Sporocytophaga myxococcoides DSM 11118: one gene and its partner. The protein of the gene in region 2 interacts with the protein of the main gene of each other region in a pairwise test. Links are inferred from orthologs where the notes say so. Each region holds a gene or a part of one and is shown on either strand. Other genes may lie near its edges. The genes, in order: K350_RS0108115 and lpdA.

Region 1 (6,806 bases), on a different replicon or contig from region 2:
AAATCTATCAGTTCCAGTTCTAGCTCTTCAATATCAATATCTTCTCTGCTTTTGATTTTAAAGATACATTTTCTTTCAAAAAGGAAATCAAGAGAACCAGAAGTACCAAGAGATCCTCCACTTCTTGTGAAATAGCTTCTAACACTGGCAACGGTTCTGGTAGGATTGTCTGTAGCTGTCTCAACTACAATTGCAATTCCATAAGGACCATAACCTTCATAAACTACTTCTTTATAATCTTCTTGTTCTTTAGAAGAAGCTTTTTTTATAGCCCTTTCGACATTGTCTTTAGGCATGTTTGCCGCTTTGGCGTTCTGGATCAAAGCACGAAGTCTTGAGTTGGTCGTAGGGTCAGGACCGCCTGATTTAACGGCCATGGCAATGTCTTTACCAATTCTGGTAAAAGTCTTAGCCATTTGTCCCCATCTTTTCATTTTTCTGGCTTTCCGGAATTCAAATGCTCTTCCCATTGTAATATACTTTTAAAATAATATCAGTTATTGCTATAATTCTTCTGTAAAAAAAGTAAAGATAAAAATCAAAGAAACCAGAACAAAGGTTAAACCATATAAAATTCCGATTGTGACGTCGCGTCTCTTTGATATAAAGGCAATTAAGATTGAAACTAAGATGAGTGCGAAATAAAGTACATATGATATGGTGGTCGGAAGAAAGGTGATGAATCTAAAGTAAACGTAAGAAACAAGAATTAGAATTATGGCTATTAAGATTCTTAGTTTATTGCTTTTGATTTCCATATCATGATTAAAAAGGAGCCGCTTTAACGGCTCCTTTGTACAAAAAGATTAATTAAGAAATTCTTCTTATGTCAGCTCCAAGTGCATTTAGCCTGGTATCAATATTCTGATATCCCCTGTCTATTTGTTCTATGTTGTGAATAGTACTTTTGCCATTAGCAGATAAAGCTGCGATCAATAAAGCCACCCCGGCTCTGATATCCGGTGATGTCATCTGTATTCCCCGAAGAGGAATTTGTTTATTTAAGCCTATTACAGTAGCTCTATGTGGATCGCAAAGTATTATTTGAGCTCCCATATCTATCAGTTTGTCAACAAAGAAAAGGCGGCTTTCGAACATTTTCTGGTGTATTAATGCAGAACCTTTAGCCTGTGTTGCCACTACCAATGCAATACTCATAAGGTCAGGTGTAAATCCTGGCCATATAGCATCTGATATTGTAAGGATAGAACCATCAATGAAGGTTTCTATTTCATAGCTATCCTGAGAAGGTATATAAATATCATCTCCTCTGAATTCCATTTTAATGCCCAGTCTTCTGAATATAGTAGGGATAATTCCCAGCATATCGATTCTACAGTTCTTTATCGTGACTTCAGAACTGGTCATTCCAGCCATACCTATAAAACTTCCAATTTCGATCATATCAGGAAGAATGGTATGAGTAGTGCCTCCTAAAGAATCCACTCCTTCTATAGTAAGAAGATTAGAGCCGATACCGCTAATTTTTGCTCCCATTCGATTGAGCATGGAGCAAAGTTGCTGCAGGTATGGTTCGCATGCTGCATTGTAAATAGTAGTTTGACCTTTTGCAAGAACAGCTGCCATTACAACATTTGCAGTTCCGGTAACTGATGCTTCGTCAAGGAGCATGTAGCATCCTTTCAGATTACTTGCATCGATTTGATAGAAACTATCTCCGGAATCATAGGAGAATTTTGCTCCTAATTGTTCAAGGCCCAGAAAGTGGGTGTCGAGCCTTCTACGTCCAATTTTATCGCCCCCTGGTTTGGGCATTTTAGCCTTTCCGAATCTGGCCAGTAGTGGACCAAGGATCATTATAGAACCTCTTAGCGCTGCTGCTTTCTTCTTAAAGGTATCAGTTTCTAAAAAGTCAATATTGACATTTTTGGCTTCGAACAGATAGGTGGAGTCTCCTGTCTTCTCTACTTCTACACCAAAATCTTTTAATAATTCAATGAGTTTGTTAACATCGATAATGTCCGGTACATTATGAATAGTAACAGGTTCCGGAGTTAATAAAACAGCACAAAGGATCTGAAGCGCTTCGTTTTTAGCTCCCTGAGGATAAATGTCTCCTTTAAGACGTTTACCACCGATAATTTCAAATGAAGCCATTACTTAGTTTTTTCTTCTTTTATCCTTAGAGTATTTATTGTCTCTGTTGTCCCTGTTATCTCTATCGCCTCTGTCTCCTCTATTGTCCCTGTATTCTCTGTTGTCTCTACTATTATTATCTCTGCCACGGAATTCTCTTTTGTATCCATTGCCATTTGAATTGCCACCGCTTTGATTGCTGGTTTTTGGCTCACGCATCTCTTTTACGTGGGAATCAAAAAGATTATTAGCTTTGATTTTTTCAGCATTGATTGGCAGCTTGTTTTTAGACATCGTTATAAGCTGCTCAATGATAATATCGTCTGTAATGTTTTCTTTATTCCAGGTCTGATAAAATCTTTTCATCAGCTTACCTATATAGATTATAGCTGCTTCCTGATCGTCTTTATCATCTAGTTGCAATGCTTTTGCAATAAGCAATTCTATATTTTTCCCGTAGTGTTTATAATAAAGCAGGTTGTTATTATAACCAACGGTCATTGGTCTTTTTCCAAGCAATGATTTTTCAGGCATTGGAAAAGGAGTTTCTACATCGAGTTTAAAATCAGACATGATATAAAGATGGTCCCAAAGTTTTCCGAAATCCTGGGTATCTCTCATGTTTGGATTTATCTGCTTCATTAGCTCGATAAGCGTTTTGGCATAACGTCCTCTCTCTTCGCGGTCTGGTATGCTTATCACATAATCAACAAGCTTTTGAATATTTCTTCCGTATTCTTTTAAAACAATGCCTGTTGAAGGATCTGGTATCTCCATAATGTAGTGTTAGATTGCGTGCTTAAAAATAATATTAATACTAGGTAGTGTGAATTTTTAGTTTAGCGAAACTTAAAATAAGTGTCTTTTCACCATGATCGTTAAATTCAATGACGGCTTTTCGGTCAGTTCCGGATACATCCATTGCTTTTACCGTGCCATATCCAAACTTTAGATGTTCTACTCTCATTCCTGGTTTTAACTGCGATGTATCACTGGGTTTAAAATCCGGAGAAGGGATGTAGTTACTCTTTGGTTTACTTAAAACCGGTGAAGCGGTTTTTGGTTTAGCTTTTATTACCTGAGAGGAAGAAGTTGTTGCTGCAGCCGGTGCCGCACTCGGCTCTGGTCTTGCTCTTCTGCTGATATTCAGGTATTGAGGGTCTAATTCATTTAAGAATCTGCTAGGCTCACATTCTTTCAATCTGCCGAAACGATATCTTGTAGCTGCAAAAGAAAGGCAAAGATTACTTTGTGCACGTGTGATCGCTACGTAGAATAACCTTCTTTCTTCTTCCAGATCAGCTCTGCTGCTCAACATCATCTGGGAAGGGAATAACTCTTCTTCCATCCCTACGATATAAACGCTTTTAAACTCCAGTCCCTTTGCCGAGTGAATGGTCATAAGAACAATAAAGTCATTGTCTTTGTCCTTTTCCTCTTCAATATCCGTCAAAAGAGATATTTCCTGAAGAAAAGAACCTAACTTTTTATCTTCAATATTGGGGTTGTCTACAAATTCCTTAATACCGTTCAAAAGTTCTTGAACGTTTTCATACCTGCTTAGCCCTTCAACAGTTTTATCCTCATACAATTCTTTCAGTATTCCTGAAGACTGAGCCACTTCAATTGCTGTTTCAAAGGCGTCCTTGTTTTCAGCAAGTCGCATGTAGTTTTTAATCTGTACAACAAATCCCTCAATGGCAGCGGCAGCTCTTCCCGGTATAATTGAATGTACGTTATTTAAAACATCCCAAAGTGAGGCGCCTTGCTCTTCGGCGGTTACCAAAAGTTTGGATACTGTCGTATCTCCAATTCCCCTCTTAGGATAGTTGATGATTCTTCTTAAAGCTTGCTCGTCATTTGGGTTAAGGGTAAATCTTAAATAAGCAACAAGGTCTTTAATCTCTTTTCTTTGATAGAAAGACAAACCTCCAACTACTTTGTATTTAAGATTCATTCTCCTCAAGGCCTCTTCAAATGCTCTTGACTGAGAGTTGGTTCTGTAAAGGATTGCAAAATCTTTATTCTTAAGCTGGTGAGCCATTTTTTCTTCAAAAATTGCTGTGGCTACCATTCGTCCTTCTTCATTGTCAGACGTAGCTTTGATGATCTCTATCAGTTTACCTGTTTCGTTTTCAGTAAAAACGTTTTTCTTAAGCTGTGCTTTATTTTTACCTATTACAGAGTTAGCTGCATTAACAATAACCTTAGTAGATCTATAGTTTTGTTCCAGTTTATATACCTGTAACTCCGGATAATCTTTTTCAAAGTTCAGAATATTCTGAATGTCAGCTCCACGGAATGCGTAAATACTCTGAGCATCGTCTCCAACTACACAAATGTTACGATTTTTTGCGGAAAGCTTCTTTGTAATACTATACTGGCTTAGGTTTGTATCCTGAAACTCATCTACCAACACATATTTGAATATATTCTGGTATTTATTAACCACATCGATATGGTTTTTAAACAGAATGTTAGTGTTAAAAAGCAAATCGTCAAAATCCATTGCTCCAGCTTTGAAGCATCTGTCCTGGTACAGTTTGTACAATTTGCCCATTTCAGGCCTCATAGCCGAAGCATCATCCGCCATAAAATGTGGATTGTTCAGATATTCCTGAGCTGAGATCAGACGGTTTTTGGCTCCTGAAATCCGGGCTAAAACGGTACTTGGCTTATAAAGCTTTTCATCTAGGTATTGCTCCTTGACGATTTGCTTGATAAGTGTTTTTGAATCGTCTGAATCGTAAATTGTAAAATTGCTTGTATATCCTATTTTCTCTGCCTCTGCTCTTAAAATTCTAGCGAATACAGAGTGAAAGGTTCCCATCCAAAGTCCTCTGGCTTCCGGACCGACAACCTTCTCAATTCTTTCCCGCATTTCCTTTGCGGCTTTATTGGTAAAGGTAAGGGCCAGGATATTGAATGGATCTACCCCTTTTTGTATAAGGTTGGCAATCCTGAAAGTTAATACTCTGGTTTTACCTGATCCAGCGCCAGCAATAATCATGCTCGGGCCTTCAGTATTAATAACAGCGTCTTTTTGGGAGGGATTAAGTGTTTTTATATAATCCATTTGGGCTTGCTAATCTAGTTTGCAATTTACAATATATTTCTCTTCAAATCCCATTTAAAGTTTTGAATTATATAAAACTTATAATTTTGAATCCGGAGAGGATATTAGGAGATTATGAATTGATAATTTTTTAAATTAAGGGATAAAATAAGATTTCTCCCTGAAGACATTATTTACATTCAGACTTTTCAGTACTTAATAGGAAACACCTTCTGAAATAGATTGGTTTCGCTAATTTTCTAGTCAAAAGTCAGAAATAAACTTTTATTTGATTTTATTAATTGGTTGATTTTTAATTGTATATAATAGTTTATGGATTTGAAGCCATTTCCCCAAAAAGAAAACTTGTTGATTTTTGATATCGATGGTACACTTACTGATTCTGTGTTTGTACACCAGTCTGGATTTAAGAACGCCCTGAAATATTCTGGGATATCGGATTATGACAGTAATTTTTCAGGATATAAACACCATACTGATTCATTTATCTTTAAGACAATTTTTGAATCCTATCAGAAATGCCCCTGTACAGAAACAGATATAAAGAATTTTAGCCATGCATTATACCAAGAGATTCAAAAGGAGCTTGATGCTAAATCAATTGGGGAGATAGATGGCGCATTAAAATTTATAAATTATATTTTATTTGAATCTGATTTTGCGTTGGTTTATGCAACAGGATCTTTGGAGAAACCTGCTTTATTAAAATTGGCACATACTGGTTTCCCTTTAAGTGAATCTCTGCTTGTTAGTTCTGATAAGCTACAAACCCGGGAGGAAATAGTAGAAGCCTCAATTATTAGGGCAATGGGGTATTTTGAAAATCAAAGATTCGATAAGGTTATAGCTTTGGGTGATGGCTTATGGGATTTACAGACAGCTAAAAAAGCAAATCTTGGATTTATAGGGATTGGTGCAAAAAATAAGCAAATATTATATGATCATGGGGCATCAGTTGTATTTGATGATTTTATTGATTTTAAAGCTATTATTAATTGTTTGAATACAGATTGTGCTATCTCCACCTGTTAATCTAAGTCAGCAAAATATCAGGATAAGTGAAGGGAATTGAAATTTTTGGGGAATAATTTTTTAATTTTGAATTCTTCAGCTAAAAAAACAGTTGGGGGTAAAAAGCAAATCAAGTGATAGTACAGGGAAATACGGTAATTAGCGACGATATCGCAGATAAATTTTTTGTTTGTGATCTAATTAAATGTAAGGGAGCTTGCTGTGTAGAAGGCGATGCAGGTGCGCCACTGGAAGAGGAAGAAGGAGCAATCCTTGAGCAGATTTATGATAAAGTAAAACCTTATTTGTCAGCAGAAGGAATAAAGGCAATTGAAGAGCAGGGGCTTACTGTGCTTGACAGTGATGGGGATCTGACTACACCTACTATTAAAAACAGAGAGTGTGCCTATGCTATTTATGAAAAAGGTATTTTGAAGTGTGGCATTGAAAAGGCATATCTGATGGGTAAGGTTAATTATAAAAAACCGATTTCATGTCATTTGTATCCTATAAGAATTAGCAAGTATGATCATTATGATGCTCTAAACTATGACAGATGGAATATCTGCAGTCCTGCATGCAGCAATGGAGAATCATTACAGGTACCGATTTACAAATTTTT
Region 2 (6,634 bases):
TATCAAGGATCAGTTAAATTAGGAGAAGATGCATTCTACCCGGGATTTGACTGGAGCTGGACTAATGTTCCTGCAGGAACATATAAACTAACTGCAAAAGCTTTTGATAGTGGAGGATTAACAAAAGTTTCAGATACTATAACGGTTATTGTTGATCCGGCGTCTAACGCTGCACCTGTTGTAAGCTTAACTGCTCCTGCTAATAATGCAACATTTACAGCGCCTGCAAGCATAACAATAACTGCGAATGCTAGTGATTCAGATGGCAGTATTTCAAAAGTGGAATTCTACCAAGGCACGACTAAATTAGGTGAAGTTCTTACTGCTCCATATAGCTATTCCTGGTCGAATGTTGCTGCGGGAACTTACTCTATTACGGCAAAAGCATTTGATAATGCAAACGCAAGCACTACGTCATCAGCTGTCTCTATAACAGTTAATGCCGCACCTACAGCAGATCTTATTGGTCCCGATTGTTCAACATCCGGACAAACATTTGTGCTTGAAGTAAACCCTTCCTTACGTGCAGGAGCTATTACTTATAACTGGTGGTCCAATACTTCGGTGCAAAGCATTACTCCGGTATCCGGTCAGCCATATAAGGCGACAGTTTTATTGACATCATCCTTTACTGGAGGGCAGCTTTGTGCTGGTATAAATTACAACGGAGAACCATATTATCGACAGTTATGCAAAACCATCAGTGTTTGTTCTTCTCCAAGGATGGGAACGCATGAGTCTTCTTCTGCGACAGTAATTTCGCCCAATCCATCTGACTTTAGTTTTTCAATTAAAGCTGATAAAGTAATATCTTCTATGTCTCTATTTAACAATCTTGGACAAGAAGTTTATTCTCATAATAATATAGGTGAAATTGATGTGAAAGATTTTGGGAAAGACTTATTTCATGGTGTTTATATTCTATTTGTGAATTATGCGGATGGAAGTAAGGAAACAATTAAGCTGGTGAAAACAAAATAGTGAAATAAAAAAAGAAGCTCGTTTACCGGGCTTCTTTTTTATCTTATGATGATATTCGTTTCTTTATAAATGGGAAAATAATGAATGACAAACAAAGGAATGTCCCTTTAGCATAAAGGTTATTTCTCCGCAATGTTTTTCACAATTTCCAATGCTTTTGGAAAAGTCTTATTGAAATAATCCTGATACTGATTGGTTACATCAACTTCCACATTAAGTTCAGTTATACCATTATTCTCAGAAAGAAAATAACTTTCCTTTGCACCTTCCCAATCCTCACTTTCTTTAGTTTTAATCTCTTCCTTGCCCTTTAAAACAATACCCAGATGCCTGAAGGTCATTTGAGTGTTAGGTTTCTTTACTTCTATAACACTAAACATACCATCTCCTTCTTCAGTCAGAAATTTTATCTTACTCCCTTCTTTCCAGTCGCTTTCCGCATAAGAACCAGGACTAAAAGCGCTAGTCCATTGACGGTATGAAGCATCAGACCAAAGTGCATCCCACACTTTATCTTGCGATGCGTTAATCCGCACCGAAAATTTTAGTAATGTCAACGTAACCATAGGAATATGTCTTTATTTATAAAACAAATTTTGATTTCAAGCTGGTTTCATAACCTTCATATTATTTACTTTTATCGAAACTTACCATCCAATTAGTTCCGAATTTGTCCTCGCACATACCAAAATAAGATCCCCAAAATGTATCTGCTAAAGGCATTACTACCTTTCCTCCATCAGATAGCGAATTAAAAACTTTATCAGCAGCAGATTTTGAATCCGCACTGAAGCTCAAGGTAATATTACTTCCAAATATCACCTGTCCATATTCAGGATTTGAATCGCAGCCCATAAGTACATTGTCTTTATTAATCGGCAGAGATACATGCATAATTCGGTCCCCAAACTTTGCATCAATTTTAAATTCCTCAGAAGGAGGCATATCTTTATATTTTTGAACAGCGGTAAACTCTCCGCCAAATACGGATTTATAAAAGTTAAATGCTTCCAGGCAATTACCGTTGAAAGTTAAATAAGGGTTGATTTGTGACATTTTTGTTAGATGTTAAGAGTTATACACTTATACAAAATAATCGTTCATAAGTTAAAAACAGGAGGTAAAAAACGACAATATAGAAGGGCTTTTCAGGCATTTCCTTTCTCACCAACTCATTCAATTCATATTAAAACAAAGGGGGCTATTCTTATTCAGAATAGCCCCCCTTTGTTTTAATGTTTATGAAGATTACATATGCAACGCTCTGTTCTCTGTTGCTGCAAGACATGCCTCTTTAAATGCTTCCGTATAAGTAGGGTGCGCATGTGACATTCTTGATACATCTTCTGCAGACGCTCTGAACTCCATCGCCACCACAGCCTCTGCTATCATATCAGCAGCTCTCGGACCTATAATATGAACTCCAAGAATCTCATCAGTTCCTTTATCTGCAAGCACTTTTACAAACCCGTCCAGATCCATACTTGCTCTCGCTCTTCCTAAAGCTTTGAATGGAAATGATCCTGTTTTATATGCTCTTCCTTGTTCCTTTAATTGCTCTTCAGTAAAACCAACAGCTGCAACTTCAGGCCAGGTATAAACCACTCCTGGAATGAGATTGTAATTGATGTGTGGTTTTTGGCCAGCCATGTACTCAGCTACGAATACTCCTTCTTCTTCAGCCTTATGAGCAAGCATTGCCCCACGAACTACGTCACCTATTGCATAAATTCCAGGAACAGAAGTTTCCAAGTGATCATTTACAGCGATTCTTCCTCTTTCATCCAGCTTTACCCCAGCTTTCTCAAGGCCCAAACCTTCTGTATAAGGTCTTCTTCCCACAGATACAAGGCAATAATCCCCTTTGAATTCAACTGAATTTCCAAGCTTATCATCTGCCTTTACAGATACTTCTTTTCCTTTTACAGTTGCGCCTGTAACTTTATGATTGAAGTAAAATTCAAAGCCTAGTCCCTTCAATACCTTTTGCAACTCTCTTCCAAGAGCTTTATCCATTGTCGGAATAATTGAATCGAGGTATTCTATAACCGTAATCTTTGTACCAAGTCTGGCATATACAGAACCAAGCTCAAGACCGATTACACCTCCTCCTATCACAATCATATGTTTAGGAATTTCAGTAAGGTTAAGCGCCTCAGTAGAAGTGATAATTCTTTGCTTATCGATAGCTATTGAAGGCAATGAAGACGGTTTTGAACCTGTGGCAATGATTGTCTTCTTGGTTGTAATGGTTTTATTTCCATCAGCACCTGCTATCTGAATTGTATTTTTATCCAGGAAAGAACCAAGTCCGGTGAATACATCAATTTTATTTTTCTTCATCAAAAAGTTGATCCCATCTACCGTCTTGCTAACGACATCTCCTTTTCTCTGAATCATCTGCTTAATATTAGCCTTCAGATCTTTTAACTCAATACCATGTGACTTAAAAGCATGAGCAGCATTATGATAATGCTCCGAAGAATCAAGTAATGCTTTTGATGGTATACAACCCACGTTAAGACAAGTACCTCCTAACGAAGTATATTTCTCAACCAGAGCTGTTTTCATTCCTAACTGGGCACATCTGATGGCAGCAACATAACCGCCAGGACCCGAACCAATAACTACAACATCATATGTCATATGATCAGAAATTTAAAAAGTTAAAATTGTGAAATATTTATTCAAAATATCTGACAAACTGCCTCAAGCTCCTTCGCTCAATGTTGGCATTTTCGTCTTTTGCAAAACTTATAATTTCTCCGTCTCTGGCATCTATAACAACATGCAGGTAATAAATATTCCCCTCATATGCTTCCATTCCTCCTCCTGCAGTTCCTTCAAAGCTTTTACCCCTTCCCAGTACATCAGTGTAGGGTATAACAGCTGTATATGCTGCCGTACTGTCTGATGTCCTTATTTTTCCTGTAACGTCTGCAAAATCCGTCAAACGATACTTCTGAGTGTATTCTTCAGAAACATATGCAAATGTTTTGAAAAAACGTTTAAGCTGAAGAGTGTCAATGTTTAGTGTCCTATCCTTCAGAGTCTGCGCCTTTGATGCAATGGATCTGAAATACTCTTTATCAGAAAATCCTGGTTCCAGTTTTTTATAAGCAAACAGCTTAGAAATTTGCTGAACTGCGATTATAAAATCTCCTTCAATAGGCGCTGATACAGCTGTCCGGAATTTATAAAACGGCTTCTCAAAATTTTCTGATAATGCCAAATCAAAATAACCATGTTCTTTGGCATTCCATAATACAGATCTGGGATCTACGTCAGGACTGAGTTTTTCAAGAAGAGCGTTTTTCTGATTTCTAAGAGAAGAAAATTCGAGGGTAAAATATTCTGTATTTTTTGCAGCGTATAATTTTCTTACCTGGGACAGATCCATGAATTCTATTGATATCGAATCCCAGTATTCCGGGACAATGGACTTCAGCAAATCATTACTTCTTTTTCCCCAGGCAAAAGTAGTATCTGCAAGCACTACAATCAGTTTTCTTTCTTTGATTTTCTTAGCATCACTCAACTTGATGTCAAAGATCTGAGCATGGCTTTGTGATGATGCAAAAATCAGAGAAAGAAAAACTAAAAGCAGTCTGAAATAATACATATATACCTTATATACCTAATAATAATCTTGAAGGATCTTCAAGTAATTGTTTTACTCTTACAAGGAAACCTACAGATTCTCTTCCGTCAATAATTCTGTGATCGTAAGAAAGTGCTACATACATAATCGGACGAATAACAACTTGTCCACCCACAGCAACGGGCCTTTCAACTATATTGTGCATTCCAAGAATCGCAGACTGAGGAGCATTGATAATTGGAGTAGAAAGCATAGAACCAAAGATACCACCGTTTGTGATAGTGAAGGTACCACCTGTCATCTCATCAATAGTAAGTTTATTGTCTCTGGCACGAAGAGCAAGTCTTACAACTTCTTTCTCAACCTGATCAAAAGACATTGTCTCTGCATTACGAATCACAGGGACAACAAGTCCTTTAGGTGCTGAAACTGCAATTGACACATCACAGAAGTCGTTATAAACAATTTCTTCACCATCAATAAAAGCATTAACAGCAGGATATTCACGAAGAGCCAGGCAGCAAGCTTTCGTAAAGAAAGACATAAAGCCTAAGCCAACCTGATATTTATCTTTGAATTGATCTTTATACTTCGCTCTCAGATCCATGATCGGCTTCATATCTACTTCGTTGAAAGTAGTAAGCATCGCCGTTTCATTTTTAACAGAAACTAATCTTCTTGACACAGTCTTTCTCAGACTTGTCATTTTTTCTCTTCTCTGGCTTCTTGCACCACCTTGAACTGCTGGTTTTGCAACTTCTGCTGGTTTTGCAGCCGGAGTGCTTTCCTTTTTCACTGCTTCAGCATTTAAAGCATCTTCTTTAGTAATTCTTCCGTCTTTGCCAGTCCCTGCAACTGCTGTTGGCGTAATACCTTTTTCAGCAAGAATTTTACCAGCTGCTGGAGAAGTATGACCTTTAGCATAGTCAGTATTTCCTGTTACTGGAGCAGCAGCAGTTTTTGCTCCTGATTTGGCAACTGCTCCTGATATCTTACAGATAGCAGCACCGATTGGAAGAACAGCGCCTTCCTGAGCGATAATTTCCAATGTTCCGGAAGCTTCAGCCGTAAGCTCAAATGTAGCTTTGTCTGATTCTAATTCACAAAGAACTTCTTCAGCGGCAACTGCTTCACCGTTCTTTTTGAACCAACGCGCAAGTGTTACTTCTGAGATAGACTCCCCAACTGTTGGAACCTTCATTTCAATTACAGAGCTTCCTGAAGTTTGAGCTGGAGCTTCTTCTTTGGCTGCCTCTTTTGGTTTAGCTTCACTCTTGCCACTTGGCTCGATTTCGCAAAGAAGTCCACCGATTACAACAGTTTCTCCTTCTTTCGCTTTGATACGAAGGATACCAGCTGTTTCTGCATTTAATTCAAATGTTGCTTTGTCAGACTCAAGTTCACAAAGAAGTTCATCTGCATTAACAAAATCCCCGTCTTTCTTATTCCATCTTGCAACTGTTACTTCTGATATAGATTCCCCGACTACCGGGACTTTTATTTCTAAAGCCATTCTCTTTATTATTTAGTGAAAAAGGTTATTAATTCAATTATTATGCAAATGCTTGTTGTACAAGATCTTTTTGTGACTCATTATGAGCTTTCAGGTATCCTACCGCAGGAGAAGCAGCCTCATCTCTGGCAACTACATCAATATCAGCTTTCTTATAAAGATTTCTCAATATATACTCCCATGCTCCCATGTTTACAGGCTCTTCCTGAACCCAAACTACTTTAGCGCCTTTGTACTTGTTAAGGATAGTGTTCAACTGATCCTGAGCAAGAGGGTATAATTGTTCAAGTCTCACGATAGCAACATCACTTCTCTTATTGTTTACCTTCTCATCAAGTAGATCATAATATACTTTTCCAGAGCACAATAAAACTTTTTTCACTTTTTTAGGATCTGCCTCTTTGTCGTCAATGATCTCTCTGAATTTGCCACTCATGAACTCGTTCATTGGAGATACCACTGATGGATTTCTTAAAAGCGACTTAGGAGACATAACAATTAATGGCTTTCTGAAAGGCCAGGTCACTTGCCTTCTCAAT

The links.
Region 1: the proteins of lpdA (region 2) and K350_RS0108115 interact in binary tests that used the Escherichia coli proteins (3 or more experiments, as listed by UniProt). The link is inferred for Sporocytophaga myxococcoides DSM 11118 from one-to-one orthologs.

What each region holds. Positions count from the first base shown.
Region 1 is NZ_AUFX01000005.1:498,543-505,348, forward strand. Bases 2,545-5,527 are described here. They hold K350_RS0108115 (ATP-dependent helicase), read right to left. Parts: upstream 5,174-5,527; coding sequence 2,915-5,173; downstream 2,545-2,914. Other genes in these bases: K350_RS27935 (DUF4290 domain-containing protein), read right to left, coding at 2,545-2,874; K350_RS27940 (HAD family hydrolase), read left to right, coding at 5,486-5,527. In the rest of the region: K350_RS0108100 (YebC/PmpR family DNA-binding transcriptional regulator), read right to left, coding at 1-470; murA (UDP-N-acetylglucosamine 1-carboxyvinyltransferase), read right to left, coding at 811-2,118; more of K350_RS27935, read right to left, coding at 2,122-2,544; more of K350_RS27940, read left to right, coding at 5,528-6,205; K350_RS0108125 (DUF3109 family protein), read left to right, coding at 6,319-6,806. UniProt on the Escherichia coli protein: A helicase with DNA-dependent ATPase activity. Unwinds DNA duplexes with 3'-5' polarity. Translocates on single-stranded DNA with 3'-5' polarity. Initiates unwinding more efficiently from a nicked substrate than double-stranded DNA.
Region 2 is NZ_AUFX01000004.1:158,783-165,416, forward strand. What follows is about bases 1,429-4,239. They hold lpdA (dihydrolipoyl dehydrogenase), read right to left. Parts: upstream 3,628-4,239; coding sequence 2,230-3,627; downstream 1,429-2,229. Other genes in these bases: K350_RS0103540 (SRPBCC family protein), read right to left, coding at 1,429-1,547; K350_RS0103545 (VOC family protein), read right to left, coding at 1,609-2,037; K350_RS0103555 (hypothetical protein), read right to left, coding at 3,665-4,239. Outside these bases: K350_RS0103535 (Ig-like domain-containing protein), read left to right, coding at 1-981; more of K350_RS0103540, read right to left, coding at 1,101-1,428; more of K350_RS0103555, read right to left, coding at 4,240-4,603; odhB (2-oxoglutarate dehydrogenase complex dihydrolipoyllysine-residue succinyltransferase), read right to left, coding at 4,611-6,095; K350_RS0103565 (2-oxoglutarate dehydrogenase E1 component), read right to left, coding at 6,136-6,634. UniProt on the Escherichia coli protein: Lipoamide dehydrogenase is a component of the glycine cleavage system as well as of the alpha-ketoacid dehydrogenase complexes.